One region of the Leuconostoc mesenteroides subsp. mesenteroides ATCC 8293 genome, then DNA from elsewhere that is predicted to be linked to it. Evidence: riboswitches for the same ligand, from Rfam matches in the RefSeq annotation. Region 1 holds a riboswitch; each other region holds the start of a gene.
The links. Region 1 has a riboswitch for thiamine pyrophosphate ahead of LEUM_RS04790 (zinc-binding metallopeptidase family protein). Riboswitches for the same ligand answer to the same signal wherever they lie in the genome.
Positions count from the first base shown of each region.

Region 2: another riboswitch for thiamine pyrophosphate. It lies ahead of thiM (hydroxyethylthiazole kinase); the one in region 1 lies ahead of LEUM_RS04790 (zinc-binding metallopeptidase family protein).
Region 3: another riboswitch for thiamine pyrophosphate. It lies ahead of LEUM_RS03745 (ECF transporter S component); the one in region 1 lies ahead of LEUM_RS04790 (zinc-binding metallopeptidase family protein).
Region 4: another riboswitch for thiamine pyrophosphate. It lies ahead of tenA (thiaminase II); the one in region 1 lies ahead of LEUM_RS04790 (zinc-binding metallopeptidase family protein).

Region 1 covers NC_008531.1:974,422-981,808, reverse strand. The annotation lists gene LEUM_RS04800 (acetyl-CoA carboxylase biotin carboxyl carrier protein) at 1-36, opposite strand, end outside; gene LEUM_RS04795 (hypothetical protein) at 389-616, opposite strand; gene LEUM_RS04790 (zinc-binding metallopeptidase family protein) at 645-992, opposite strand; TPP riboswitch at 1,081-1,169, opposite strand; gene LEUM_RS04785 (DUF6622 family protein) at 1,313-1,825, opposite strand; gene LEUM_RS04780 (SDR family oxidoreductase) at 2,283-2,918, shown strand; gene LEUM_RS04775 (Hsp20/alpha crystallin family protein) at 3,080-3,502, opposite strand; gene spxB (pyruvate oxidase) at 3,655-5,475, opposite strand; gene LEUM_RS04765 (hypothetical protein) at 5,728-5,979, opposite strand; gene LEUM_RS04760 (hypothetical protein) at 5,966-6,346, opposite strand; gene LEUM_RS04755 (Y-family DNA polymerase) at 6,339-7,387, opposite strand, start outside.
Region 2 covers NC_008531.1:442,027-449,413, forward strand. The annotation lists gene LEUM_RS02350 (branched-chain amino acid ABC transporter permease) at 1-712, shown strand, start outside; gene LEUM_RS02355 (ABC transporter ATP-binding protein) at 684-1,469, shown strand; gene LEUM_RS02360 (ABC transporter ATP-binding protein) at 1,466-2,179, shown strand; TPP riboswitch at 2,217-2,307, shown strand; gene thiM (hydroxyethylthiazole kinase) at 2,452-3,231, shown strand; gene thiD (bifunctional hydroxymethylpyrimidine kinase/phosphomethylpyrimidine kinase) at 3,224-4,057, shown strand; gene thiE (thiamine phosphate synthase) at 4,050-4,688, shown strand; gene LEUM_RS02380 (NAD-dependent succinate-semialdehyde dehydrogenase) at 4,808-6,214, shown strand; gene LEUM_RS02385 (DUF1003 domain-containing protein) at 6,326-7,066, shown strand; gene LEUM_RS02390 (M3 family oligoendopeptidase) at 7,116-7,387, opposite strand, start outside.
Region 3 covers NC_008531.1:744,071-751,457, forward strand. The annotation lists gene LEUM_RS03735 (ATP-binding cassette domain-containing protein) at 1-31, opposite strand, end outside; gene LEUM_RS03740 (thiamine-binding protein) at 62-355, opposite strand; gene LEUM_RS03745 (ECF transporter S component) at 352-933, opposite strand; TPP riboswitch at 1,252-1,341, opposite strand; gene LEUM_RS03750 (tRNA (adenine(22)-N(1))-methyltransferase) at 1,593-2,282, shown strand; gene LEUM_RS03755 (Nif3-like dinuclear metal center hexameric protein) at 2,279-3,064, shown strand; gene pepT (peptidase T) at 3,109-4,344, shown strand; gene LEUM_RS03765 (YjzD family protein) at 4,397-4,594, opposite strand; gene LEUM_RS03770 (DNA polymerase III subunit alpha) at 4,788-7,387, shown strand, end outside.
Region 4 covers NC_008531.1:1,542,863-1,550,249, forward strand. The annotation lists gene nadE (ammonia-dependent NAD(+) synthetase) at 1-632, shown strand, start outside; gene LEUM_RS07545 (YiiX/YebB-like N1pC/P60 family cysteine hydrolase) at 727-1,251, opposite strand; gene LEUM_RS07550 (energy-coupling factor transporter transmembrane component T family protein) at 1,268-1,936, opposite strand; gene LEUM_RS07555 (ATP-binding cassette domain-containing protein) at 1,933-3,336, opposite strand; gene LEUM_RS07560 (ECF transporter S component) at 3,350-3,940, opposite strand; TPP riboswitch at 4,063-4,152, opposite strand; TPP riboswitch at 4,285-4,387, shown strand; gene tenA (thiaminase II) at 4,462-5,166, shown strand; gene hisC (histidinol-phosphate transaminase) at 5,254-6,327, opposite strand; gene hisE (phosphoribosyl-ATP diphosphatase) at 6,311-6,655, opposite strand; gene hisI (phosphoribosyl-AMP cyclohydrolase) at 6,679-7,077, opposite strand; gene hisF (imidazole glycerol phosphate synthase subunit HisF) at 7,074-7,387, opposite strand, start outside.

The DNA.
Region 1 (7,387 bases):
AATTTTCACAATGTAATTAATATCTTCTAGTTTCATCGAATACAACCCTCCTTATGATATGATTAGAATTTATCACAAATTATTATAGTATTCACATTTCCTGTTAGATAATCTAACATAGATTGACCTTTTTTATATTTTTTTGAAATACGAAATTGTACTCAAATAATCGCTACGGACTTTTAATGTCTTATAAAAAAGCTAATTAATATATGGAATAAATTATTTATTTATTTTAATTTTGTTATTAATTAATCTAAAATGAAAAATTTTTAAAAGGGTGCGAGATATTGTCATTACATTATTTATCGAGGGTAAACTATTATAATGCTTTTATCTGTAATTTTCACAGATGCTAAAAAACCATTTGACAAGAAAATTTTTCTCCTTACAATCTTCTGGATATTTCTGACTCGTATTCTTCGTTAGCCTTTTCTTGTTCAACTTTTTTTTGATTTCTTAAGAATTGACGTTCTGCATTTGTCTCAGCACGGATGTCCTGCCGCCACAAACGACTAATTTTATTAAACGAGCCACCCCGCACTGGCATCTGATCACCTATGTGCTTCTTTGTTATATTTGGGTTGACATTGTCGAACCACGGCTTGGGGGTCAATTTTATTTCCTCAGGGCTAGATGCAATTTTAGTTTTGTCTGTGATGCCGCCTTTGTCGCGCTTTTTTACATTGCTTAGTAGCAGAGCATTGCTCATCAGGGTTTAACGAGGCAACATCAATATGTCCATTAATAATCAAGCTCTGATATGTCGAATCACCGTTTTTGGTTCCAACCACAATGTCATCGTTGTCATATAATGCCCATTGATCAATATCAAATCCTAAAGGCCGTAAGTAGTCAGCAACAAAATTTTGAGCCTCACGTGTGTTACGCGCTGGTGGCGCTGGGGTCTCAAAAGCAACCAACTGCTTTACCAATTCTAATAAATCATCTTGCTGCGACGCAATTTGTTGAGTAACTTTTGTTAAATCCATGCTTTACCTCCACAAAAAAAGCACTTTTGCCAGCGGACAAAAGTGCTCAAAAATTGCTTTAAATATGTATTGCTAACCAGTTACTGTTGCATCACACAATTCACTTTCCTCCGCTGGCATTATCCATCTCAGGTTCAAAGGGTTCTTCTCAGCCAATTGGCGCCCCTAGTTATTTACTATTCAATTATTAACCGAGTATATCTTATTTTGCAACCTCTGTCAAAAGACACGCGTAATTAGTTACATGAACCTTTGTTTATGTTTTACGGTTACGATGGTGTAATGAAGCATGATCTTGGGGACTGGAATAGCCCCTTTCACTATGACTTCAAAAATTGTTTCTTTGCCATAAGCGTTTTATAAATGCCGCCAAAGAATAATCCAACTGTGAACCCAGAAACAATACCATAAAAAATGTTGAAATTCATCTGAGTGTAAAGTACTGGATGGATAGCGAGAATAACGTTTAGAATATATTTTACTAGAAAATTGGTTAGCATAATAACTAAAGGTAAGGTACTACCCTCCTGAATTAATTGGCCATCTTCAACATAAAAAGATCGTCGCATATAAAGTAAGTAACTGAACAAAAATCCTAAAATCAATGCTACTAAGTAAAAACTCAGCAATGTATTTGGAGAAGAAAATTTGTTTACTACTGTATTTAAACCCCAAATAACGAAAATAAAAGGCATTATGATTGATCTTCCAATAGAAGCAGGACTGTCATTTATTAATGACGTACCTCGTTTAATTAGTATAATTAAAACAACCCATACCCAGAACGGTGTGTTGTTAATGATTTCGAAAATAAATTTTAGTATATCAGCCATGATGATACTTCCCTTCTTTACATAAATTTTGGTTAGTATGAAATGACAATTTACACAACAAACAAACCGGATCAACAAAATTTCTACATTAGAAATATCTTTCAACACTCAATATCATACTGAAAAATATAACTGTTGAGATAAGAATTACGACAAGAGGTAAAAATACTTGACGACAGGTCAGTGTGTAAATGTAAGTGGTGACCATTTATATGTAAGGGAAAAAATCATCATCTATCTGGAGGGGAAAGTCAAAGGATTATACAATTGTCTCGTCCTCAAAAATCATTCACAAAATCTTTTTATCGTTCTTTCAAAAGTGAACATCGTATTTAATTCTTAAGCCAGTTATTCATTTTCTAAATGAAAGTGCTTAGCAACACAAAAATATAAATTATGTTAAACTCACATATAGTAAGGTATGTTCAAAAATGAGCCTAATTTGAGGAAATAAAAAATGAAAATATTTGTTATTGGTGCTAATGGTCGTGTTGGTCAAGAGTTAATCAAGCACCTGATTAATCAACATCACGAAATTATAGCTGGATCACGAAACCCCGAAAGGACAATGAAACACAAAAATATCACTGCGATCAATTTTGATTTACATGATGATATTGAAACCTTATCTCAAAAAGTTGAAGACATTGACGCAATTTATTTTGTAGCCGGATCGCGCAATAAAGACTTGTTACAAACAGATGCTTTTGGTGCAGTCAAGTCAATGAATATAGCTGAATCGAATGGTGTTTCTAGATATATCATGCTGAGCTCAGCATATTCACTTGAACCTAATAAATGGCATAATCCAGCAATGGCTGATTTGATGAATTATAATATCGCTAAATTTTTTGCGGATAATTATCTTGTGAAACAAACGAAACTTAATTATACGATTTTACAAGCAACTGCACTCGTAGACATACCAGGAACCAATAAAATTAGCTTGAATGATAAGGCGCTAACGAAGAATTCAATTCAAAATGTTGGCGCAACATTAGCGGACATTTTGAATCACAATTCAACAATAGATCAAGTTATAAAAATGAGTGATGGTGATACACCTATATTTGAAGCTTTAGAAAGCATCTAATAAGTCATGAAGTCTTTGATATAAGTGGATGCCCAACATAAAAATGTAATATGCCCAATACAAAAAAAGCTCATCCATCCGGACGAGCTTTTTTACTTGTATCAATTAATGCCTCAACGGCTAATACAAAGGACGAATTAATAGAAACACCGAGTTATAGATCAGTCAATCTTAATATTAGTACTTGATTGTTCAGTTGCTTGCTTAGGCAATTCAACGCGCAATTCGCCATTTGCGAATTTTGCTGTAATCTTGCTTGAGTCCACCCCTGGCAAATAGTAAGCACGGGACACAGATCCGTAGGTCCGTTCACTCTGCAAAATATTACCGTCATGATCAGTGTGATCCTTGAATTCATCACGTTTAGCACTAATCAAAAGTTGGTCATTCTTGTAATCAATGTTGATGTCGTCTTTGTTTACCCCAGCTAATTCTGCAGTAACGGTGAAACGATCATCTTTCTCAATCACATCAGTCTTGATCGACTTTGGTAGTAAACGTTGATCGGACCAAGGATGCATAGCCTGATTCATAAAATCAAAAATATCATCAGAACTAAAACGTTGCATTAAATTGTTTGACATATTTACACCTCCATCAAATTTTTTATGTCTACAACTATGTTATAGTATCGTCTATAAATTTTGTCAAATGATACATACTAGTTAGCATTATAGATTGGATTGGTGGTGGCAAGGTATAAACAAAATGCATTTAAACATCAAAAAGTATCTTGTTAGAAACTGTACTTATTGTCATTACTGTCTTTAATATATTTTGAAGTTAGTCCCTCTGATTCCAAATACTCACGGAATGGGACGAGTTCCTGCGCTTCGTATTTTTCTTTATAAGCATTAACAGTTTCTGCACTATACAAACTTTTATCTAACTTCAATGTTTCAACAGGGATTGGACGATCCTTAGTGATTTTTGCATCAATCACCACGACACGGCCTTTACCATAATAGCTAAGCGCTTCCTGAACGACGCGATCAATATCTTCAATGCGACTTACTGTCAATCCAATCGCCCCTTGGGCTTCGGCTATTTTGGCATAATCAACATCTGTAAAGTCAACGCCGAAGTTGTAGGTGTTAGTATCTTCGTACTTATTTTTGATGAAGCCATATTCCGTATTGGTAAAGACAACATTGATGACTGGTAAGTTGTAGCGAACATTTGTCACAACATCTGGATACGTCATTGAAAAGGCACCATCACCTATCAAATTCCAAACTTGACGATCTGGATAAGTGTTCTTGGCACCAATACCTCCCGGTAGACCAATACCCATTGACGCAAACAATGGTGACGTGCGCCACATATTTTTAGGTGTCATGTGCAAATGACGAACTGATAGCTGTGTTACGTTACCAACATCAATTGAGAAAATAGCGTTATCTGCTGCATGCTCATTAATTGCATTATAAACTTGGTAAGCTTGTAGGTCGCCCTCGGTCTTTTTTTCAAGTTTGGTCATATAATCGCGCCAGTTCTGTATATTTTTAATGTTAGCCTGCCACCAAGGTGATTCTGAAACCGAGGAAACCTTGGCAAGTATTTCATCAATTGCTTCACCAGCATCACCGAGGATGGCAACATCATTTTGATGGCGTTTACCTAGCATTGCAGGATTGTTATCAATTTGGATAAACTTGTCAACGTTACGGAATGTCCCTTCAACTTCTGAAAATGGGAAGTTTGTTCCAACAAATAAGACAGTGTCAGCTTCGAGAACAGCTTCGTTGGCTGGCTTCCACCCTACTCGGAAATTTGAACCAGCAAAGGCCTCAAAGTCCCAGTCAAAAGTTTCAAAGTTTTTACCGGTCGTGATAATGGGCGCCTTTATTTTGCGAGATAATGCTTGTACAGCTGAGCCATGACCCATGGTACCCACACCAGCATAAATAACTGGTTGTTTTGCTTGGTTTAATAGTTCAACAGCAGCATCAATATCAGCATTATCGACAGGTGCTGATTTGTATTCTTTATACTTTGGGCCTGATGAATACAGTGGTGTTGAATAAATCGAATTGGCATCAATTTGTGAAAATCCAAAATCTGCAGGTATTTCAAGAACAGCCACACCACGCTTGGCAATCGCCGTACGGATTGCATCATCAACCAAATGAGGCAATTGTTCGGCAGTAGCTACGCGACGATTGTAAACAGCGATACTTTCATACATTGGATTTTGATTTAATTCTTGGAAGGAATCCATGTTTAATTCACGAACTGGCTTTGACCCCAAAATTGCTAATACAGGCGTATTATCCATAGCTGCATCATATAAGCCATTAATCAAATGAGTAGCCCCTGGACCACCTGATCCAACAGCGACGCCTAATTTTCCACCGAATTTCCATTGCATCACGGCGGCCATTGCAGCAACTTCTTCATGTTTAACTTGCAAAAACTTAATATTATTTTCAGGATGTCCCATAGCATCCATCAACCCGCTTAATGTTCCGGAAGGAATACCATATATAGTATGAACACCCCATCCTTCCATGACCTTCAAAGCTGCTAACCCAGCTGATATTTTTTTATCTGACATTCTAACCTGGCCTCCTAAAAACAAAAACGTTGTAAGCGCTTTCATTATGATAACTAAATTGTATATCAACTAGGATAGAATATCAAATTAGTGAAGTAGCTAACAGTAATACTCGGATTTGAAGGAGCAAACATTATTCAATTAATTATTGTAATCACCCTATCTACCGAGGCTGAAGTGTTTATAAGACGAATAGTATAGAGCATACTGAATCTAAAAACAACTTTAGATGATAATTAATTCACGAATAAATTAGTTGGTGTTAACCGTCAGGCCAGTAGCCTGATGAATCATTGTCGCTAACTCTGGTATTTGAGATCGATATTCATCATTTAAACGAGCAATCTGCTGTGAATGAGTCGCATGTCCAATCCGATAATATTCAAAGAACACATTAACTTTTTTAGCATATCGCTGATTAACCAATCGTACTTCATAAATAGTATTAGGTTGTTTAGTGAATAAAGAATTAATCTCTGTGATAATATTTTCAATTGGATTCATTTTTTCTTACCACTGTTCTAATGTCTTCAAAGGCTATGAATTGGTGGTCAATATAGACACCTAATTCGGAAAAACCATTTATTAAACCAGTCACATTAGGGATCAGATTTCCTTCGTTATCTTTAATATTTTGTTGAACGGTTACGGCATGATAATTAGCAGAAGCGTGTCGTAAAATATCTTGCGCATCATTTAGTGATATTGCGGGTAATTTCTTAGTTATTGCATTTCGTTGAATGCCCTCTTTGGTTAAAGAAGAAGTGTGGTCGGACAGAAAGTAGCCGTTCCATTTAATTTTTCCTCGTTCTCGGTAATCGTTTTGGAAGTAGCGATTGATTATCGTAGTGAAATCATCATTGTCAGTCATAACTGTTACCTCCGTTGTGTCCGCCAACTAAACTAGCTCGGTTAATGGCTGTTCCACCGACTTCTTTAGACATAGCCCGCATCAAAGCTGTAGTACCAAAACGTTGACGAATTTCGTCGACAACTTGATCAATTTTGTTTGTTTTAAGGATGTGTTCAGGTTGTTCAAAAAGATTAAGCTGTACTCCAGTATCATCAACTAGTCCACCGTAATCAATCCCGATGTGTCTAATAATCTCGCCTCGCCAGTGCTTTCTGAAGAGGTTGATCATAACAGCCATTAATGCATTGGTATCGTTAGTGGGACTAATACGATATTGTTTTCTAAAGCCATGTGATTCTTGTTTCTCACTTTCAGAAAAAGAATAACCAATAAACAAGCTAACTAAGCAAGTTTGCTTTTGGTGGGCACGAATTCTTGTGGCAACTTGATCCGCCATTTCTCGAATCACGATTTCAATCTCAGCTTGTTGGCCGTAATCACGTGGTAAAACTTGAGAATTACTATATGATTTATTTTTGGGCCTGATTGTTTCAGTCAGATCAGATCGGTCAATACCCCAAGACAAAGCTAACAATTGTTCACCCATTAATCCCAGTTTCGAACGAAATAGATATGGATCTTGGTGAGATAAGTCATACATTGAGTGAATACCCATCAAATTTAGCTTACGCGCAGTTCGTGAACCAATACTCCAAACATCAGTTAGTTGTGTGATTGGCCACAATTTATTTGGTACATCTTCATAATGCCAAATGCCAGTTAAATTTTTTGCGTGTTTAGCTTCAATATCAAGCGCCAATTTAGCTAAGACTGGTGAATCACCAATACCAACAGTTAAATAGATGCCTGTTTCGTCCCGAACTTGTTGTTGTATTTTGAAAGCAACTTCTGCTGGTGTTTTGCCAAATAACTGCCAAGAATGTGTCATATCAAGGATAGATTCATCAATAGAATATGGCAATAAGTGCGCATCATCAGTGTATTGTCGATAGATGTTATTAATACGTAGATTTTCTTGAATATAAAGGTTCATTCTCG
Region 2 (7,387 bases), 530 kb from region 1:
CATTGGCTTTATTTTGGGAATGGCTGCAGGCATCGTAGTCAGTGGCGTAATTGCCTTAATTGTTGGTATTCCAACTCTGCGTTTACGTGGTGATTATTTGGCTATTGCAACATTAGGGTTTGCTGAAATTATTAGAATTGTCATTATGAACTTGAAAATAACTAACGGACCAGCTGGTATTTTTGGCATCGCACCTTTTGTGAGTTGGCAATTAGTTTATATACTAGCAGTTATAACATTGATTATTGTGGTCAACTTTGTTCGTAGTATGCCTGGGCGAGCCATTATTGCCGTTCGTGATAATGAAATTGCTGCCGAATCCTTAGGAATTAATACAACTAAGTATAAGGTAATTGCTTTTGTGACAGGGGCATTATTTGCTGCTATGGCTGGTAGCTTACGTGCAAGTTTCATCCAATCTATTGCGCCTAAAGACTATGCTTTTATGCAAAGTATTATGATCTTAATTATTATTGTGATAGGTGGGATTGGCTCAATGAGTGGGACAGTTGTGACAGCAATTGCGTTAGGTGTGTTAGACACAATGTTACAAAATTTTGGTTCCTTGCGTATGGTCATCTACGCTGTTATTTTAATTGCTGTGATGCTGGTTAGACCTCAAGGTATTTTTGGTAGTCGAGAACTTTCATTAAAGAAATGGTTATTTGATGAAGGAGACGGACATGGCTCAGACAATACTGAAAACGCGTGATTTAAGTATCCGTTTTGGAGGTGTAACTGCTGTTGATGGTGTTAATATTGAAGCTGCCGAAAATGAGTTAATTGGTTTAATTGGACCAAATGGTGCGGGTAAAACCACATTATTTAATTTACTAACAGGTGTATATTCACCTAGTGAGGGAGAAGTACTCCTATTTGATGGTCAGCAGTTAGCTAATGTCAATCGTCAATCTCCTGCAAAACGTGCTCGATTAGGCGTTGCGCGCACTTTTCAAAATATTCGCTTGTTTGAAAGTCGAACAGTATTAGAGAATGTTATGATTGCTATGAATTCTAGTACTCAGGCACATGTATTCAGTTCATTGTTTCGTTTACCTTCATTTTATAAAAATGAAGAGCAACTAAAAAACGAAGCTCGTAAGCTGCTAAGTATTTTTGATATGCTGGAGGTACAAGATACGCTGGCAACAAACTTACCATATGGGCAACAACGACGTTTAGAAATTGTGCGGGCATTGGCCACAAAACCTAAAATCTTATTTTTAGATGAGCCAGCAGCTGGTATGAATCCACAAGAAACGGCTGATTTAACACGTTTAATTAAACAAGTTCAACAAGAATTTAAGATGACAATTATTTTAATTGAGCATGATATGAACCTTGTTATGGCTGTCAGTGAGCGATTATATGTATTAGAGTACGGTAAGTTATTAGCCAGTGGCACACCATTAGAAATACAGCAAAATGCCGATGTGATCCGTGCATATTTGGGAGAAAATAACGAATGAGTGCATTACTGACAGTTGAAAATTTAAACGTAAGTTATGGTGCCATTAAAGCGGTACAAGATGTTAACTTTGTGGTGAACAATAACGAAATCGTATCACTAATTGGTGCTAATGGCGCTGGGAAAACTACAATTTTACGTACGATTTCGGGCTTAGAAAAACCCACTAAGGGACGTATTTTATTTGAAAATCAAAACATATTGACTATGAATTCAGAGCGAATTGTCTCAAGTGGAGTTGCTCAAGTGCCAGAAGGACGTCGCGTGTTTTCTGGCATGACTGTTCAAGAAAACCTACAGTTGGGTACTTTTACTCGAGGCAAGGGTATTAACTTGAAAGATGAATACACACTTATTTACGATCAGTTTCCAATTTTAAAGGAAAGACGTAATCAAGATGCAGCGACTTTATCTGGTGGTGAACAACAAATGCTAGCCATGGGTCGCGCATTAATGGCAAAACCAAAATTGTTATTGTTGGATGAACCTTCCATGGGCTTGGCACCGCTATTTATTGAGAAAGTTTTTGATATTATTAAAAATGTTAATGCACAAGGAATGACAGTATTAATAATCGAACAAAATGCGAATCAAGCGCTAAAAATTGCGGATCGCGGCTATGTTTTGGAAAGTGGAAAGATCACGATGACAGGTACGGGAGCAGAGCTACTTGCATCAGATGACGTGCGCAAAGCATACTTAGGCGGTTGATTATTCATATGGATTCAGGTACACTGAAGTAGAATTAAATAAATATCTGGGGTGCCCAAGCTGGCTGAGAGATACCCATTGAACCTGATTACGGTAATTCGTGCGAAGGAAGATTATAATAATGAACTATTCTAGTGTATAAATATGCCTATTTAGCCGTTAACTAATCTTTTCTGATAGTTAGCGGTTTTTTTATTCATTAATGTTAATTTTTAAAATTAATGAAGATATTTGTTTAAAAACACGAAGCCAAACAAAAAAGGAATTTAATCATGAATATTACAGACATTAGAACGAAATCACCTCTTGTCCTGACTTATGCAAATTTTGTTACACCACAATTTGTAGCTAATGTAGTTAATGTTGTTGGTGCCTCACCGTTAATGAGTCGCGAGCTAGCAGAATTTAAGGAATTAGCCGGAATTGCCAATGCGGTGATTATTAACACAGGGACGCTTCAAAAAGTAGAAATTAACGATATTATTAAACTTTCTCAGGAAGCATACCAATTAGGCAAGCCAGTCGTATTAGATCCGGTTGCTGTATCAGTTCCATTTAGGTCTAAAGCCATTACACAATTTTTAGCATCTGGTCATGTTGATGTTATTCGTGGCAATGCAGCCGAAATTGCTTGGTTTGCCGATATTGATTTTGCTAGTCAAGGTATCGATGCTACTGGAAAAGGTGACGTAATTGAAATTGCACAGCGTGCCGCCAAAAAAACAGGTGCAGTGATTGCGCTAAGCGGGGCTTGTGACGTTGTCAGTGATGGTCAATACACACAAACACTTGATATAAATGTTGAACAATTATCTTCTATTGTAGGTACAGGAGATGCCTTATCATCATTAATTGGTGCGTTCATTGCCGATGGGCTAAAGGTTCCTAATGTGATGAATGCAATGGCTACATTCAAACTTGCTGGACAAAAAGCCGCTACAAAAACGAATCAACCAGGTTCTTTTACAAATCAATTATTAGATGAATTATTTGTTATTGATAATATCGATGTTCAAAATTTTGTTAAGGAAAGTGTGCTGAATCATGGTTAATAAAACACCCCAAGTTCTAACAATTGCTGGTATGGATAGCAGTGGTGGCGCTGGAGTTAGCGCGGATCTAAAGACGTTTGCCGCCCAAGGTGTTTATGGCGCTAATGTTATTGTTGCTCTAACAGCACAAAACACAATGGGTGTACAGCAAGTTTCGATGACTTCACCATCTATGATCCATGCCCAATTAAAATCAGTGGCTGATGACTTAAAAATAAGTGCTGTAAAAAGTGGCATGCTTGGTGATGTGCCCACAGTAGAAGCAGTGGCTGAATTTTTACAACAAGCAGATTTTGGTAACTATGTATTAGATCCTGTAATGGTTGCCAAGGGAGGCGCTCACTTATTGAGTGATGAGGCCATAGTTGCTATTAAGTCTAGTTTGATACCGCTGGCAACGCTCATTACGCCTAATATGCCAGAAGCTGAAGTCTTAAGTGGGTCAAACATTACTAACCATGAAGATGTGATGCAATCAGCTTCAAAGATACAACAATTAGGAGTTGAAAACGTATTATTAAAAGGTGGACATGCCTCCGGGAAAGATGTTTATGACTATATTCTATTGGCTGATGGTAGTCATTTTTGGCTTAAAAGCTCACGGGTAGATACAATTAGAACTCACGGGACAGGGGATACAATTTCTGCGGCCATTACTGCTCGTTTAGCTTTGGGAGATGATATGAAAACGGCTATTATTCGTGCAAAAGCTTATGTTGATGCTACCATTCGTGAAGGTATCGATGTTGGGCATGGGCATGGACCGCTTAATCACCAGGCAAGAGTGACTGACAGGCATTTTCCAGAGGTACTAGAAAATGTTTGATCCGAGCATATTAGTAAATTATTTTGTATTAGGAACTCAGGACACCAATGGAGAGAGACATTTTTTTGAAGTCTTAGAGGAAGCACTGCAATCGAAAATCAGTGTGTTTCAATATCGAGAAAAAGGGCAACTGGCTTTAAGTGGATCAGAGAAATTACGAGTAGCCAAAAAAGTCCGGCAACTAACAGCTGACTACCATGTACCATTGATTATTGATGATGACATTCAACTAGCACATGAAATTGATGCAGAGGGTGTTCATTTTGGGCAAAAAGATGGCGATATTATCAATAATATTCAATTAGCTGGGAATCTAGCTGTTGGGGTATCGGTGTCTAATGACAGCCAATATAAAAGAATAGAGAATATTAAAGGGATTGATTATATCGGAATTGGTCCTGTTTTTGCGACGGTAAGCAAAGCTGATGCAAATCCAGAGATTGGGGTTGAAGGTTTAAAATATTTGACAAGCAAAAGTAAATGGCCAAGTGTGGCAATCGGTGGAATATCGGAAATAAATTTGTCATCAGTTTTATCTACGGGTGTTAACGGTGCTGCTGTAATCAGTATGATTAGTCAAAGTGCAAATATAAGCGCTACCTTAAAATATTGGCGTTCATTACATTTATAAATAATGTGTTTTGCTGAAAATATCACAAACAAAATATACTTTGCGAATGAATAATGGTGTTATAGTAGGGGTGTTTAGAACAGAAATGTAATTTGTTAATTGAAGAAAGGTCGAATAAAATGAGCTATCAAACAATTAATCCCTTTAACGACGAAGTTATTCAAACATTTGACAATCATGATGACGCTTATGTTGAGAAGGCCATTGCCGAAGGTCATGCACTGTATAAAAAGTGGCGCAATGACCCGGCTAGTAGTCGCGCAGAGATATTAAACAAAATTGCTGACTTGATGGAAGAAGATGCTGATCATTTAGCTAAGGTACTTACTATTGAAATGGGTAAGCGATTTGTCGAGGCTCAAGGTGAAGTAGCATTAAGTGTTTCAATTGCTCGTTACTACGCCAAAAATGGTGCAGATTTTCTTAAGCCAGAACCAATCAAATCCTCGATGGGGGATGCGCAAGTAATTTCGCGCCCCACTGGGGTATTGATGATGGTTGAACCATGGAATTTTCCTTACTATCAAATTATTCGTGTATTTGCACCAAATTATATAGCTGGAAACCCAATGCTTTTGAAGCACGCAAGCAATACGCCAATGGCTGCATCAGAATTTGAAAAAATTGTTGAACGGGCTGGTGCACCTACTGGTGCGTTTGCTAATTTATTCATTGATTACGATCAAGTGAATAAAATTATTGCTGACGATCGTGTACAGGGAGTGGCGTTAACTGGTTCAGAACGTGCTGGACAATTAATTGCTGCCGAAGCTGGTAAAAATATGAAACAAAGTTCGCTTGAACTTGGTGGAAGTGATCCATTCATTGTTCTGGAGGATGCCGATTTATCTGAGATTAAAAAGATTATCGGGGGTGCTCGTCTATACAATGCAGGACAGGTATGTACTTCGTCTAAACGGTTTATTGTAACCGAAAAAAATTATGATGCGGTACTTACAATGTTAAAAGATGCCTTTGCTGAAGCAAAACTAGGCGACCCATTGTTGGAAGATACGACATTAGCACCATTAAGTACCAGCAAGGCTAAGAAAAACTTGACCAAACAAGTGAAAGCGGCAGTTGATGCCGGTGCTACTCTTGAATATGGTAGTGTTGTCCAAGATAAACCAGCTGCACTGTTTGATCCCGTTATTTTAACTGGTATTACAAAAGACAACCCAGCTTATTATCAAGAGTTCTTCGGTCCAGTTGGACAAGTCTACAAAGTGAAAGATGAAGAAGAGGCAATTACACTAGCTAATGATTCTAATTATGGCTTATCGGGCGTGGTATTTGGTGGTTCACCTGAGCATGCGACGGAAGTTGCTTCTCGTATTGAGACGGGAGCGGTTTATGTGAATAGTTTTGGTGGAACATTACCTGAGTTACCATTTGGTGGTGTTAAAAATTCTGGCTATGGACGTGAGCTAGGACGCTTTGGTATCGAAACCTTTGTGAACAAGGAACTTATTGTTACTAAAAAGGAACCAATTGATTTAGATAATGCTTTTGGTGGATTTGTTTAAAAATTACTGAATGCTGGTTATCATTGGTTAAACGATTAGATCTCGAATAATGCTGAGATTTAATCGTTTTTCGTTACTTCAAATTGAAGAGTTGGTTGGAAAGGATAAATAATGACCAGTATGCAAAGAAGTTTTACATGTTTTGTGGATGGTGAAGAAAAGAATGTTGTCGATGGTGTCTTACTGGCAGAACTAGATATTGAATTACAACAAAAGATAAAGCATGATTTTCCTGACAGCATGTTGGCAGATTTTATTTGCTTTGATCATTTGCTTCAATACCGTTTAGAAAAAATCGATAAAATGATATTGGAGAAGCATAGAACAAACAAACATATTAATAACAAACTGACGCACATATTGACAGATAAAAGTTTTAAAGTTGTCAATGTGAATAAGCATCAAAGAGAATCCTATACATTTGGCCAAAAAATAGCAGATAATGTCGCACATTTTGGCGGTAGTTGGGGATTTATTATCGTGTCCATTTGTGCAATGATTATGTGGATCATCACCAATGTTTTTCAATTGTTCAACATGCATTTTGATCCCTACCCTTTTATATTATTAAACTTATTTTTGAGTATGGTGGCCGCATTACAAGCGCCGTTAATACTAATGAGTCAGAATCGATCATCTGATTATGACAGATTGCACGCGGATAATGATTACCATGTGAATTTAAAGACCGAGGAAGAGATGAGGGTACTGCATGCTAAAATTGACCGTATTATTCAAAAAGATAACCCCGATTTATTTGAAATTCAAAAAATGCAGACCAAAATGCTTGGAGAATTACAAAAACAGGTCAATGAGTTACATAGTCACCAAAAAATTAAAAATGTTGACTAATAAAAAGGCCTAGGTGTGATACACTTTAGGCCTTTTGTTCTGTCTATTTTTATTTTATAAATTGCTCAGAAAGTGACAAGAATTCGTCAATATCTTTTTTAACCAAATCGGCACCAGTCTGCCAAAATTCCGGCTTCGTTAGATCAACACCAAGATGCTTTTTTGCTAATTCTTCTGAAGTCATATTAGCAGTGTCACGTAGCAAGGCAATATATTTTTCTTCAAAATTGTCACCATCTTTTTGTGCTTGCGCGTAAATGCTTGATGAAAATAAATAACCAAATGTATAAGGGAAATTATAAAATGGCACAGAATCAATGA
Region 3 (7,387 bases), 230 kb from region 1:
ACAAACTGATATGTTTTAAATGAGTAACCATAATAATTCCCTATGTACGCGGAAATTCCGCTTATTTATATTTATCTGTTTTCTTTGCAATGGTTAAAACATCAGAATCTGTAGCCATGTTTATTTTGCTGTATACCATGACAGGGATGTCACTAATTTCTGCTGCAACCTTGGGCAAATTTTTTAAAATATCCATTAGTTGATCGTAATCACCTTCGAGAGTTGATTCGAAAGCACCTACCTGATAGTTGACACCACTCTTGTCAATATAAGCAATCACATGATCAACTATGCGAATGACTTCTTCTGTGTCAGCTGTCATCGGCAATACTTGGACCGCAATACTTGATATCATGAGACCACCTCGTTTTTATTGACCTCTAGGATACCTGATTTAGCAACTAATTTTTGTGTGAAGTAAACGATAACTCCTGCAAAAATAGCTGCTGAAATGAGGCGAGTAATAAATAATCCAATCAACAAACCAAATGAGTAGTCAGCATAACCATTACGGAACAGGTCCCAAATAAACGTCACAATGGTAACTGTGATGACAGACATTGACAAACTCGTTTTGTCCCAACGACGGTAGCCAAATACAGCAAATCCAAGTTCGGTACCAAACCCTTGGATTAATGCAGAAACAACGTTCATGACACCCCATTGAGAGCCAAACACCATTTCAATTGTGCCGCCAAGTGTTTCACCTATAATTGATGCGCCAGGACGACGTAAGATGAACCCAGCCATCGGACCAGCCATTAGCCAAGGACCCAATGTTGCATCATTAGCATATGCGCTTAATCCAAATGGTGTTAAAAAGGCAGCGATGACATTATAACCAAATGCCCAAGCCCAAAATATAAATCCAAAAAAAACACCGATTAGTGCGATGAAGATAACATCGCGAAGTGACCATTTGTTTGCAGACATTTGCAAAACCTCCTAAAATTTCCGATATTAACCAATAGGTGCATGAGCTATACAACTGTTTACATGACTTATTGGTTAATAATTGATGTAACCGAAATCACCGCAAAATCGGGTGTAATTAGAAAAAGCCAGACTTCACAAGGAAGACTGGCTTGAAAAATTGTGGTCATGATCTCAATGCAGAAACGTTACTTAACAAACTTGTGTTATTTCATCATCATATATTATAGTGATAACGTTACAAAACATAGTACCGTCATATATTATAGTGATAACGTTACAAAACATAGTACCGTCAAGATATGTCAGTTCATTAATACATTTTCAAGTAAATCTCCCTACGCTAGTATTAACTAGATCAGGTGTGATGGGTTTTATCTCAGCGCGACGGCACCCCAGATTTTGGTGTTTTCAGTTATTTGTGAAAAGCTCACGCCTAGAGTGTAACACAAGACAAATTATCGTGCAAACTATTCGTATGCAATAGAATTTAATCCCAAAATTATGTTATATTTTCTAACATTCTAATGTTTTTAATTATGAAATTTGAGTATGATATAATTTGTGGTCTTTATTAATTAAAAGTACATGATATCAGCGAGATATTGACTTATTTGTTATACTAAAATGAGTAAAAAAAACAACTCTAAGGATAGAAAATGGACAGTATTCATCTTTCACCACGGCTTGCAGCTGTGGCTTCATTTGTACCCAAAGGCGCAAGGTTAGCCGATATTGGCTCTGATCACGCCTATTTACCTGCTAATCTATTAATCAATAACAAAATATCGTTTGCGATTGCTGGTGAGGTTGCTAAAGGACCTTACGAAAATGCGCAGCACGAAATTGTTCGAAGAGCGTTAACCACACAACTTGAGGCGAGATTGGCGAATGGATTAGCGGCAATTAAAGATGAGGATCATATTGACACGGTCACAATCGCTGGTATGGGTGGTGTCTTAATTACAGATATATTAGAAGCGGGATTTTCAAGAGCAAAACGTTTTGAAACGCTTATACTACAACCTAATACTGATGAGCACATTGTGCGAACGTGGCTAAACAATCATCAGTATAAAATTAACGACGAGGTTATTGAACAAGAGGATAACCACTTTTATGAAATTATGATTGCAACAAAGGGCACCCAAAGTTTATCAAGCCTCGATAAAAAATTTGGTCCTGTCTTGCGAAAGAGAAAAACGTCAGTTTTTGTTGCTAAATGGCAGAAAGAATTGGATCGTATCGACACAATTTTTGAAAATCTTGAATTTGCTGGAAAAGCTGATTCACCCATTTATCAAGATTGGAAAAAAAAATATCAGCAAATTCAGGAGGTTATCAAGTGATTGCACAAGAGTTAATTGACAAGATTGAACTTTTTGCGCCGAAACAATTAGCTGAGGAGGGTGACCCCACGGGACTGCAAATTGGTGATCCTAAACAGCCTGTACATCGAGTAATGACAGCCCTTGATGTTCGTCCAGAAGTGGTTCAAGAAGCAATTGATAATCAGGTCAATTTTATATGGGCACACCATGAGGTCATGTTCTTCCCGGCGAAAAATCTAGACTTATCACAGCCTCAAAATCGAATGTATGCAGATTTGATTCAACACCATATCGTTGTTTATGCTTCACATACTAATATGGACAGTGCACAAGGTGGCATGAATGATTGGTTGGCCGAGGCACTTGGTATTCAAGATGTAGTGCCTTTAGTACCAAATGTAGATAAGAAAACTGGTCTTGGCAGGATCGGACAATTAGAGCAACCAATTTCTGTACAAGAATACGCTGTGAAAATTCGTGATTTGTTTCATGTTCAAGCAGTGCGTGTTATTGCTAAAGATGTGACAAAGCCAATTCAAAAGATCGCTGTGCTAGGTGGAGATGGTGGCCGTTGGTGGCGGGTTGCGCAACAAGCAGGAGCTGATGCCTACGTCACAGCCGATGTCTACTATCACGTTGGGCATGACATCTTGGCTTCAAATTTTATTGTGATTGATCCTGATCATCATATGGAAGCTATTGCTAACGAAAAAATGGTTGATAAGGTCAAAGAATGGTTTGGTGACACTGTTGATGTAGTTGCTACAAAAATCAATACAGATCCATACAAATATATTTAGTTAACGGTTAAAACAGTGAGCAAATGCTCAAAAAGGAGTAATATATGACAAAGTATCCTGAATTGACAGAACGTTTTTTGAAGTATGTAAAGGTAGATACACAATCTGATGAGAACTCAGAAACAGTGCCGTCATCACCTAAAGAGGTCGCTTTTTTGGCAGATTTAGCTGAGGAGTTAAAAGCTATTGGTCTTGAAAATGTACGCACCATGAAGGATGGTTATGTATTTGCGGAATTATCAAGCAATATTGATGACAGTGCTGTGCCTACAATTGGCTTTATTGCACACGTTGATACTGCAGATTTTAATGGAGCGAACATTAACCCACAAATTATTGAAAATTACGACGGCCAATCGTCAATTAAGTTGGGAAATAGTGGTTACGAATTGACAACTAACGAATTTCCTAGCTTAAAAAAATATGCGAGACATACTCTAATTACAACTGATGGCACAACACTATTAGGTGCTGATGATAAAGCTGGAGATGCTGAAATCATTACGGCAGCTCAGTATTTAATTGCACATCCAGAGATCAAGCATGGTGATTTGCGATTTGCTTTTGGACCAGATGAAGAGATTGGTATTGGTGCCGATCATTTTGATGTTGAAACATTTGGTGCTGACTTCGCTTATACAATGGATGGCGGACCGTTAGGCGAGCTTGAATGGGAGACATTTAATGCTGCGAGCGCCGTTATCACAATTCAGGGACGAAATGTTCATCCAGGAACTGCAAAAGATACAATGGTTAATGCCATTCAACTAGCATTTGATTTCCATGAACAACTTCCAGTCCATGATCGGCCAGAAAATACTGAAGGAACAGAAGGATTTTGGCATCTTCTAGCAGTTGACGGTAATCCTGAAGAAGCAACCCTGCGATATATTGTTCGTGATCATGATCGAAATATATTTGAAGAACGTAAGCAAAGATTATTAGATATTGCCGATGCCTTTAATCAGAAATTAGGGGAAAAGCGTATTAAAGTTGTATTGAAAGATCAATACTATAATATGGGTGAAATCTTGAAAGATGATATGCGTTCAGTTAATTTGGCTGAAAAAGCGATGAATAACTTAGAGATTAAACCAATTATTGAGCCTGTCCGTGGCGGTACCGATGGTTCAAAAATAACTTTCCTAGGGCTACCAACACCAAATATTTTTGCCGGTGGCGAAAATATGCATGGCCGTTTTGAATATGTTTCTACAACTGTTATGGAACAGGCAACAGACGTCATTTTAGAAATTGTAAAACTTGCACAAGAAAAATAACTTTTAGATAAACAAAAAAGAGCTCAACTGAGCTCTTTTTTAATCTTGTGATTTATTCTTCAGACGCAACTTCTTTTGGTGCAGCTGATCCTGAAATTGCTGGAATTGCAACTAGCGCAACTTCACCAACAATGACAGCAATGACAGCAACAGTAACAAAATCATAAGTACCAGAATTCAATTGGGATACAATATAACCCAAAATCTCACCAAATATTGCCGACCAAATTGCTACCATAATGTATTTCATGATTTTTACCTCTTTACTGTCATTATAATACACCTTTTTTCACAAATGGCAAGTTTTTAAGGGAATTTAAACAAGAAAATAGAAAATGTCTAATCTGTGATTTTACGGAACCCTAATATTTGTTAAAATTAACGACTTTTCTGTGATTTTTCTGTATAATTAAAGAAAACGGATGTTCGTATAAGGAGTTGAAATGTACGCACCGCTTCAAATTTTAAGCAGTTATAGCTTATTAAAAAATCCAAATACAATTGAACAAATTGTCCAAACGGCAAAGACTCGTGGTTATGAAGCCATTGCACTGGCTGATGTTAATGTAATGTACGGGGCGATAGACTGGTTTCGACAAACAAAAAAGCATGGGATTAAACCTTTATTTGGCTTGACATTAATGGTCAACGGACTTGTGAATACTGCCACGCTATTTCCAGTCGTACTATTAGCTGAGAATCAAGTAGGCTACCAAAATCTAATGTGGCTATCATCAGCCAAGATGACTAGTCAAGGAGATTTTCAGTGGGAAACAATGGTTAAACACTTAGACGGTATAAACATTGTTTTTCCAACTGACAGTGAGCTCGTTCAGCTCATCTCTTCAGGGTATGAGGAAGTTAATAATTATTGGCACCAACTCCTCACCCTTGTTGACGAGCGCCATTCTTTTATTGGTATTAATTCGCAAATGGCACCGCAGATACAAGAGAGGTTAGCACAATTTAGCGAACGTACTGGTGGTCATATGATTGCTTTAGATGATATTGATTATCTTAACTCAGATGATGCTTTCACCACTCAAGTTTTAAAAGCAATTGATGCAAATGTTAAATTGGACGATATTAAAATTTTGGCTCAACAACAAGGCTCACATATTTTAAGAGATTTAGCTGTCGTTCAGCAAGAATACCAAGGTACAGAAATACTAAAGACAGCCTATATTAATAACGAATTATTGGTATCAAAAAGCAATGTCAGCATTGAATTTAAAGATACAGCTTTACCACCCTTTGAAACACCATCTGGCGTGACCAACGCACAGTTTTTAGAAACGATTGCTGTCAGTGGATTAAAAAAACGATTGCAAGGGCATAATGTGAGTTTGAACTTGTACGAAGAAAGATTGCAGCACGAATTAAAAACCATTGAAGTGTTAGGATTTAGCGATTACTTCCTGATTGTTTGGGACATTGTTAACTTCGCACATAAAAATCACATTCAAACTGGACCAGGACGTGGCTCTGTCGCTGGATCTTTGGTTGCGTACAGTTTACAAATTACCGATGTAGATCCTTTGCAATTTAACTTGCTATTTGAACGTTTTCTAAATGATGAGCGAGTGCAAATGCCTGATATTGATATTGATTGGCCACCAAGCAAACGTGAAGAACTATTCACCTACCTTCATCAAAAGTACGGGAAAAGAAATTTTGGTCAAATTATTACATTTGGTACTTTAGCTTCTAAACAAGCTCTACGCGATGTTGGTAGGGTGTTTGGATTACCAACCCCGACATTGAGCAAGTTGAGTGCTAGTATACCTGAAGGAAAAAATGGACGTAAGGTGTCCATTGATGATGCGCTTAAAGCACCACAATTACAGAATGCCCTTCGTGATATTGATAATGGTAGATTGTTATTACAAACGGCGTTGAAAATTGAAGGCTTACCAAAAAATTACTCTACACATGCGGCAGGAATTGTACTTAGTGCGAATCCTTTGGTACAAACATTGCCTGTGCAATCTGGTACGGAGGGACGCTTATTAACACAATTTGAAAAAGATCCGGTTGAACAATTAGGGTTACTTAAAATTGATATTCTAGGACTACAAAATTTAGCCATTTTAAGCCAGGCACTCTATTATGCTCAAAAAGAGCTACCAGAAGGGTTTGATATTACCAAAATTGCTTTAGATGATGCCAAAACCTTAGCATTATTTGCTAAAGGCGACACAAATGGGGTTTTCCAATTTGAATCTGCAGGCATTAAAAATGTGTTGCGAAAGCTGAAGCCAGCCACCTTTGAACATATTGTGGCTGTTAACGCGCTTTATCGTCCTGGTCCTGCACAAAATATTGATAAGTTTATCGCTCGACGCCATGGTAAAGAAGCAGTGACGATCCCAGACCCTAGTTTGAAATCTATTTTGGCGCCCACTTTTGGTATTATTGTATATCAAGAGCAAGTTATGCTAGTTGCGGAATCATATGCTGGATTCACGCTAGGTGAGGCGGATGTTTTACGAAGTGCCATGTCGAAGAAAAAAGTCGACAAAATGCAGAAATTGCATGAACAATTTATTAAAGGCGCTTTAAAAAATGGGCATGATCAAGAACAAGCAGAACTTATTTTTTCTTATATTGATGAATTCGCTAATTATGGTTTTAATCGTTCTCACGCAGTTGCTTATAGTAAATTGGCTTTTGAACTGGCCTATCTAAAGGCACATTATCCAGTTGCTTTTTTTACAGCTCTATTAAATGCAAATCTGGGTGAACAGAAAAAAGTGCAACAATATGTTTCTGAAGCCAAAATACGCGGAATTGTAGTATTAGCGCCAGATGTCAACAAGTCATATAAGTTTTGGACATCTATCGAAAACCAATTACAAATGGGTTTGAATAATATCCGTGGTGTTCGTACAGACTTTGTGACTGGTGTATTGGAAGAGCGCCAGAATAATGGTTCATTTCAAACAATCCAGTCCTTTGTAAGACGTTTGCCAGATAAAATGCGTAAACGAGAAGTGTTAGAGCAGTTAGTATATGCTGGTGCACTTGATTCGTTTGGCTATAA
Region 4 (7,387 bases), 570 kb from region 1:
TTGCTGAACTACGAGCAGAAACGAATCAAAAGTTCGAATTTGTTGCGATTAGGCAGCCATACGGTGAACAACAAGATGAAAACGATGCCCAAGATGCACTCAATTTTATCAAACCTGATTTAACAGTAACAACAAATATCAAAGATGCAACCGATGCTCTGGTAGGTTCACTGCGTCTTGGTGGATTAACCGTTGATGACATGAGTCGCGGTTCAATTAAACCAAAAGTACGTATGATTGCCCAGTATGCTGTTGCTCGCGAGCATAATAGTGCCGTTATCGGAACTGATCATGCAGCTGAAGCCGTAGCTGGTTTCTTCACCAAGTATGGTGACGGCGGCACAGACATTAACCCTTTGTGGCGTCTAAATAAACGACAAGGAAGGCAGCTTCTCGAAGCATTACACGCCCCAAAGCATCTATACGACAAAGTACCTACTGCAGATCTTGAGGATGAACGCCCACAGTTGCCTGATGAAGTTGCGCTGGGTGTTAGATACGATGTCATTGACGATTATTTGGAAGGCAAAGATGTTGCAAACACCGATGCCGAACGAATAGAAGAGATGTATCTGACAACGCAACAAAAGCGTCACGAACCAATCACTATTTATGACACTTGGTTCTATTAACTCTAAAATTTGATTGTTATGTTCCCCTATAAACACTTAAAAAAGCCACAATATCATTATATATTGTGGCTTTTTTAGTATTTACTAATTTAAATTATAAGTCAATTTTTCCAACATAATGTAACTGCGGATCGTGAGACATGTCATTAGGATTTGTTCCCAAAACATTGACTGGCACCGGCTCGTTTAGTTCCTTATAGTAAGCAGCCCAAAAGTCAGAAATTTGTTTTCGTCTGTCTCCAAAAAACATTGGTTGTTCACTAAATTTGACAAAGTCTTCAAAGGCTGTCACTACAAACTGTGAACAATAGAAGCTGTTCGTACCTGGCTGAAAAGAAAAGTTATAGGGTTTACCCAAATGCGTTTTAGCGTTAATAATAATTCGCTTCGTATTTTTAACATTTGTGCGGTAAACATCAGCACTTTTATTTTTCTCTAAAAAAAGCTGAAGCGATTGTAAACAAACGCCTGAATCAGCTGTTGCATGAATGACATTTTCTTCGTCGGCTAATATCGCAACATGAACAAAATTTCCCGTTGATTCTGCAATACCCTCATCCAGATCGCTATGTCCATTTTTTACAAAAAGTAAATCTGCTTGTTTTAATTTCATAATCATAGTCTAACACATTTGTTTACCAAAGCTTAATAACAAATAAACAGTACTGAATGAGTAGCATAACGACGCCAATGATTAACCACCCAGAAACTTTTGTTGGAAATAATCGGTGGTAGCTACGGCTTTCACCTTCTTCAAAGCCATGAGAGGTCATAGCCATCGCTAAATTATTTGACCATATTAATGCTTGACTAATGGCTTTAAAATAAAGTTTAGGCGACCAAAAACTCAAGACCTCACCTCGCATCAGCCCCACTGCCCGAATCGTTTTAACTGAATTTATAATTTTGGGAATAAAACTCAATGCACCCAGAATGCCATATACAAAGGTTGCGGACATTTTGACATTTTGTTCAAGAGAACGTAATAATTCGTACAAAACCATAGTCGACATAAATGCCGCACCCATGAATACATAAGCACCTACACGTGTGGTCATTACTAGTGCAAAATGTAATCGTTGTGATTCGTCTCCTGTACCAAAAAAATAAAATGAGGTGAATGATCCGACTGCCGGCAAAATTGATACAATCAATAATCGAGCAAAAGTTTTCAAATGGCTTTTAGTCACTATTAAAATCAAAATACTAACAACAATTAAAAACAGATTGAGATAAACTGATTTTGTGAACGCAATTTCTATCGAAATAAGCAATACTAATAGTAATTTTTGTGTTTCATTCATGAATTAACTACACTTTCATATTTCAAACCATTTTGATCAAAGCGAACATGATAATCAATATATTGAATAATGCCGTGTGTTTGGTGTGAAATCATGATAATACTTTGTTCAAGGTCATTTGATGACTGTTTAATGATTTTCATGACATGTTGAATAGAATTCGTATCCAATCCAGATAATGGCTCATCTAACAGCAAGGTATCGGGTGCAATAATTAACATAATCAGTATTTGTAGCTTTTTTTGTTGGCCACCTGACAATTCGTAAACACTATGCTTTTCAATACCTATTAAATTTAACTTTTGGATGCACTGGTCAACCTTCTCATTTGTCCAATAATCAGCGTGATGGCTATGGGCTCTAGCCTGCTCAACTTCTTCAGAAACGGTAATGTTTAAAAATTGGTCAGCTGCATTTTGAAATACTAAACCAACTTTCCTAGCATATATTTTTTTACGAAGTTTATCGAGTAGCTTCCTTTGATACAACAACGAGCCCTCATAATCGTGTAATCTTGCAAAAGTAAGCAGTAAGCTTGATTTTCCAATACCATTGGGTCCAGTAATTAAGGTGATTTTATCTTTTGCCCACTCAAAACTGCTATTCTTCAATATGGATTGTTTACCGTTGTTTACCGTCACATGTGCCATGCTAAACACAGACTCATTAAATTCATCATTAGTAACAATACTATCATTTACATCTTGTTTAAAAAAAGGAGACCAAGCTGTAGAATCAATACATGCTATATGTCGATTTTCAATACGATATAAATCTGTTATCAGATTTTCGTATCCACTTGTGTCATGATCTGAAACTAAAATACCATGTCCTTGATCAACTAATTTTTTTAACAATACTTGTAACTCATGTCGATGCTCTGGATCAACGGCCGCAAAAGGTTCATCCAATAAAATAATTTCTGCACCCATCGCTAATGTTTCAGCTAAAGCAACCTTTTGCAATTCTCCACCTGACAAGTATGAAAGTTCTCGGTGTCGCAGTGATTCAATTCCTACCTCTGATAAAGCAGAATTAATTCTCTTATCAATTTCCTCGGTAGTTAAAGATAAATTTTCTAATGAAAAAATCAATTCATCTTCTACGCGATCCATGGCAAATTGTTGATCTGGATGCTGAAATAGCATGGCAACTTTTTTAGCGCGATGGTTCGCTTTGATTTGAGCAATTGACTGATGGTTCAAAGACACTTCCTGTGACAATTCGCCGCCATATTTAGGATATAACCCAGCTAAGGCAGTCATCAAAGTTGATTTGCCACATCCAGATGAACCAACTAATAATATAAATTGTTCTGGTCTAATCTCCAGTGAAATATCTTCTAAGATAATTTCATCGTCAAATTTAATATCTAAATGATTGGCCTTTAATTCCGTCATACTTTTATTGACCTTATCGGTTTGTTTTTAATAATTTAGACTTCTCTAGCAAGTTGACAATCCAGTAAACTAATAGACCGGCAAAAAATGCAATTGAAATCCAGCGAACAATAAACAACCCAACTAGCATACCAAAATCAAATTGTAGATATCCATCGTGGAACAATGACCAGATGAATGTCACGCATGTTCCAGTAAATGTTGACAAAATCAAACCCATTTTCCAGCTTTTATATCCTGTCAAAGTAAAACCAAGCTCTGATCCGATACCTTGAACAAATCCAGAAATTAGTGTTGCAACACCCCAATAGCCGCCCAACAAGGCTTCTCCAGTGGCGCCAAGCAATTCACCTATTAATCCCGCACCAACACGTTTCAATAAATAACTAGCCAATGGGGCTGCCATCATCCATGGCCCAATAGTGATTGCAATGGTGTATTGGTGTAACCCAAGCGGAACTAAAACTGCATCAAGTGCTGTGTACACTGGATCCATAATAAAATAAATCACACCAAAGGCAATACCAATCAACGCCATTAAAATGACTTCTCGCAAAGACCATTTCCCTTTTGATCCCGCTGTTACTGTTTCTACTTGTTCCATAAACATCTCTCCTCTTGTTTCGAGGTTGTATGTTTCGATAAAATACCTTTTATAGTATAAGTGTCTATACAAAAAGCCACCAACCACAAAAGAATTTAGTGATTGATGGCATCAAAAAGACATCTTAATCTAACTTATTCTTCCTTCGCAGGTATTAACCTGACAGGTTCAATGGGTATTATCTCAACCTTACGGTACCCCAGATAAAATATTAACTTCGTGAATTAGTATAACCCATTCTAATTTTAAATGCAAAGAAATTTTCTAGCCCATTAGCTACACCATAAAACCATTTGCAATTTTAATTTTTCAATGCTATGCTAATCTCATTAAAAAATATATATGCTGTCCACTAGGGGTGCCTTCTTGGCTGAGATGATATTACTTATCAATCCCTTCGAACCTGATCTAGTCAATACTAGCGTAGGAAAGTGGTATTCTTTTTACAAAAGATACTCTTTTTTGCCTATAGTCAAGAGAGAGTTTTTTTTGTTGGACATGTAAACATTTTAGGAGAAATTATGTTTTCAGAAGAATTGCGCACCCAAGCTGCACCAATTATGACAGCCATTCATGATCACGCATTTGTTCGTGGCATCGCGGACGGTTACGTCCCCCGAGAAGCTTTGATTTTTTACGTTGAACAAGATTTCCAATATCTTAGTGAATTTATCAAAATTTATGCCAATGCCATTACAAAATTAACTGATCGTAATGAAATGAAATTTTTTGCTGATTCAATTGATTTCATTTTAAATAGCGAAATTCATCCCCATCATGTTTTTTGTGACGTTGCCGGCGTCGAATATGAAACATTGCAACACGCCACGCCAACACCTAAAGCATATCTATACGAATCACATATGTATCGTGCGGCTGACACCGGCTCCTTATTAAATATTCTAGCTGCTTTTCAGGCGTGCCCTTGGACCTATAATGAAATTGCAAAAAAACAAGTTCAGGAGAAAGCGAACACAAATGATAACCCATTCAAAAGCTGGATTGATTTTTATGATAATACAGATGATGATCCGGAAGTTTCACTATCTGACAAAATCTTTGAATGGATAGATCGCTTGGCAGAAAATGCAACAACTCAACAACGCCAACAGGCCACACAGTTTTTTCTTAAAAGTTGTGAATTAGAATGGCAGTTCTGGGAACAAGCCTACCACCAAGAAGACTGGCGCTTCAAAGATGTATTAAATCAGGCAAACTCTTTGTAAGGCTATTGATGTAAAGAAGTGAAATTTAATAACACAAAAATGTTGCGTCGTTATTCAATGACGTAACATTTTTGTGTATCCGTGAATTTATTTGTTTGTAGCTTTCAAAAAAGCCAATTTTAATTCAGCATTGTCTTCTGGTGTACCTAACGCAATACGAATCCACTCAGGATTAAGTCGATCGTTGACTTGGAAACCTTGTTCTAATAATTTTTGACCAACTTTTTTCGTTTCGCCAACCTTTATCCAAATAAAATTAGCCTGTGATTCATAAAACTTAAACTTATTTTTAGTCAAAAAATCTTGGAACTTTTGGCGCTCTACTTGAAAACGTTGGACATTTTTCTGCAAGTACTCTTGATCTAATACAGCAGCCGTGCCACCAGCAATCTGATAGGTTGATAAATTATACGGTAAACGAACTGCTTGCATCGCACTATAAAGGGGATCTTGCATAATGCCATATCCAACACGTAAATTAGCTAGACCGTATGCCTTTGATAAGGTACGTAGCACAACCAAGTTTGTGTACTCAGCTACCAAAGGTGCCACGGTAGCATCAGGTTCATCTACAAAATCATAGTAGGCTTCGTCCACTACTAACGTAATATTTGCTGGCAGCTTGTCCAAAAAGCGCTTAATGGAGCTGGTTGTTTCGAATACCCCTGTTGGATTGTTGGGGTTAGCTATCCATACCATAGCAGTTTTATCATCAATAGCATCTAAAATCGCATCAAAATCAACATTCCCGTTATCAACATTAACGGGTATTTTTTTTGTTGTAGACTGTTCGATTTGTGCATGCATCGCATATTCACCAAATGTCGGATTGGGAATAATAATATTTGATCCTGGTTCCAACACAACACGAGTCAACAGCTCAATCAATTCATCTGCGCCAGCACCAAACACCAAATGTTGTGGGTCAACATGATTTAACTTAGCTACCGCTTCACGTAGTTCTGTCGCTTGTCCATCTGGATAATAACCTAAAATATCATCGGAAACAGCACGTACAGCTTGAGCAACTTTGGGTGATGGACCATACACAGATTCATTGGCTGATAAGCGGGCTAAATGTTGCAATCCATACTTTGCTTTTACAGTTTCTACCGGTAATTCTGCTTGATAAGCTGCTAAAGCTTTAACTGTCTTTTTCATTTTTCTTATCTCCTCGCCAATCAGCGCGTTCATGCAATAATGATTTTTTTCCTAAGCGTGAACCTAATTCATCTTTAATATCATCTAAACTGACACCCTTTTCAACTAATAAGACCATTAAATGAAACAATAAATCTGAAGTTTCATAAATTAGCTCTTCATTATTATTTTTGGCGCCGAGAATTACTTCCGTGCTTTCTTCTCCCACTTTTTTTAGAATTTTATCTAATCCTTTTTGATATAGATAATCAGTATAGGATCCTGTTTGGGGATTTTGTTTGCGCTCAAGTGCTTGTTCATAAAGTTCTTCAATTGTTTGTTGTGGCATCATTTCTCCTTTTAGTGTGGTATTTACTCTTTTGGAAAATAACCATCAGTCCATTTATTTGCAATGGTTGCTTGATTAGCATCTGCTAAACCTTCACCTTTTATCGTGTTAAAAAAACATGAGTAAGCATTAGTATGACAGGCTGGCCCTGCAGGATTCACATGAATTAGCAGAGTATCTAAATCACAATCTAATGTCATGCTAACGACCTGTTGTATGTTACCCGAAGTCTCCCCTTTATGCCACAATTCTTGTCGCTCACGAGACCAAAACCAAGTTTGCCCAGTACTTTTGGTTAATGAATAACTTTCTTTGTTCATATAGCCTAGCATCAAAAATGCCTTTGTTTCCGCGTCGACAATGACAGCAGGGATCAAACCATTTTGACTTTGCTTGTTGAAATCCGGTTCAGTTCCAATCATATGCGTATCTCCACACCATCATCTTTCAGTGTTCGTTTCAAATTTGGTATTTTAATTTCACCAAAATGAAATACTGAAGCAGCTAGTGCTGCGTCAATTTTAGTTTTCTCAAATAAATTAACGAAATCTTGTGTTGAACCAGCACCACCCGAGGCTACTACTGGTACATTCACAGCATCTGCTAGTTGATCATAGAGTTGAATATCGTACCCTTTTTTTGTTCCATCGGCATCCATACTTGTTACTAGCAATTCGCCAGCCCCACGAGCGACTAATTCAAAGGCCCATTCAATAGCATCAAGACTTGTAG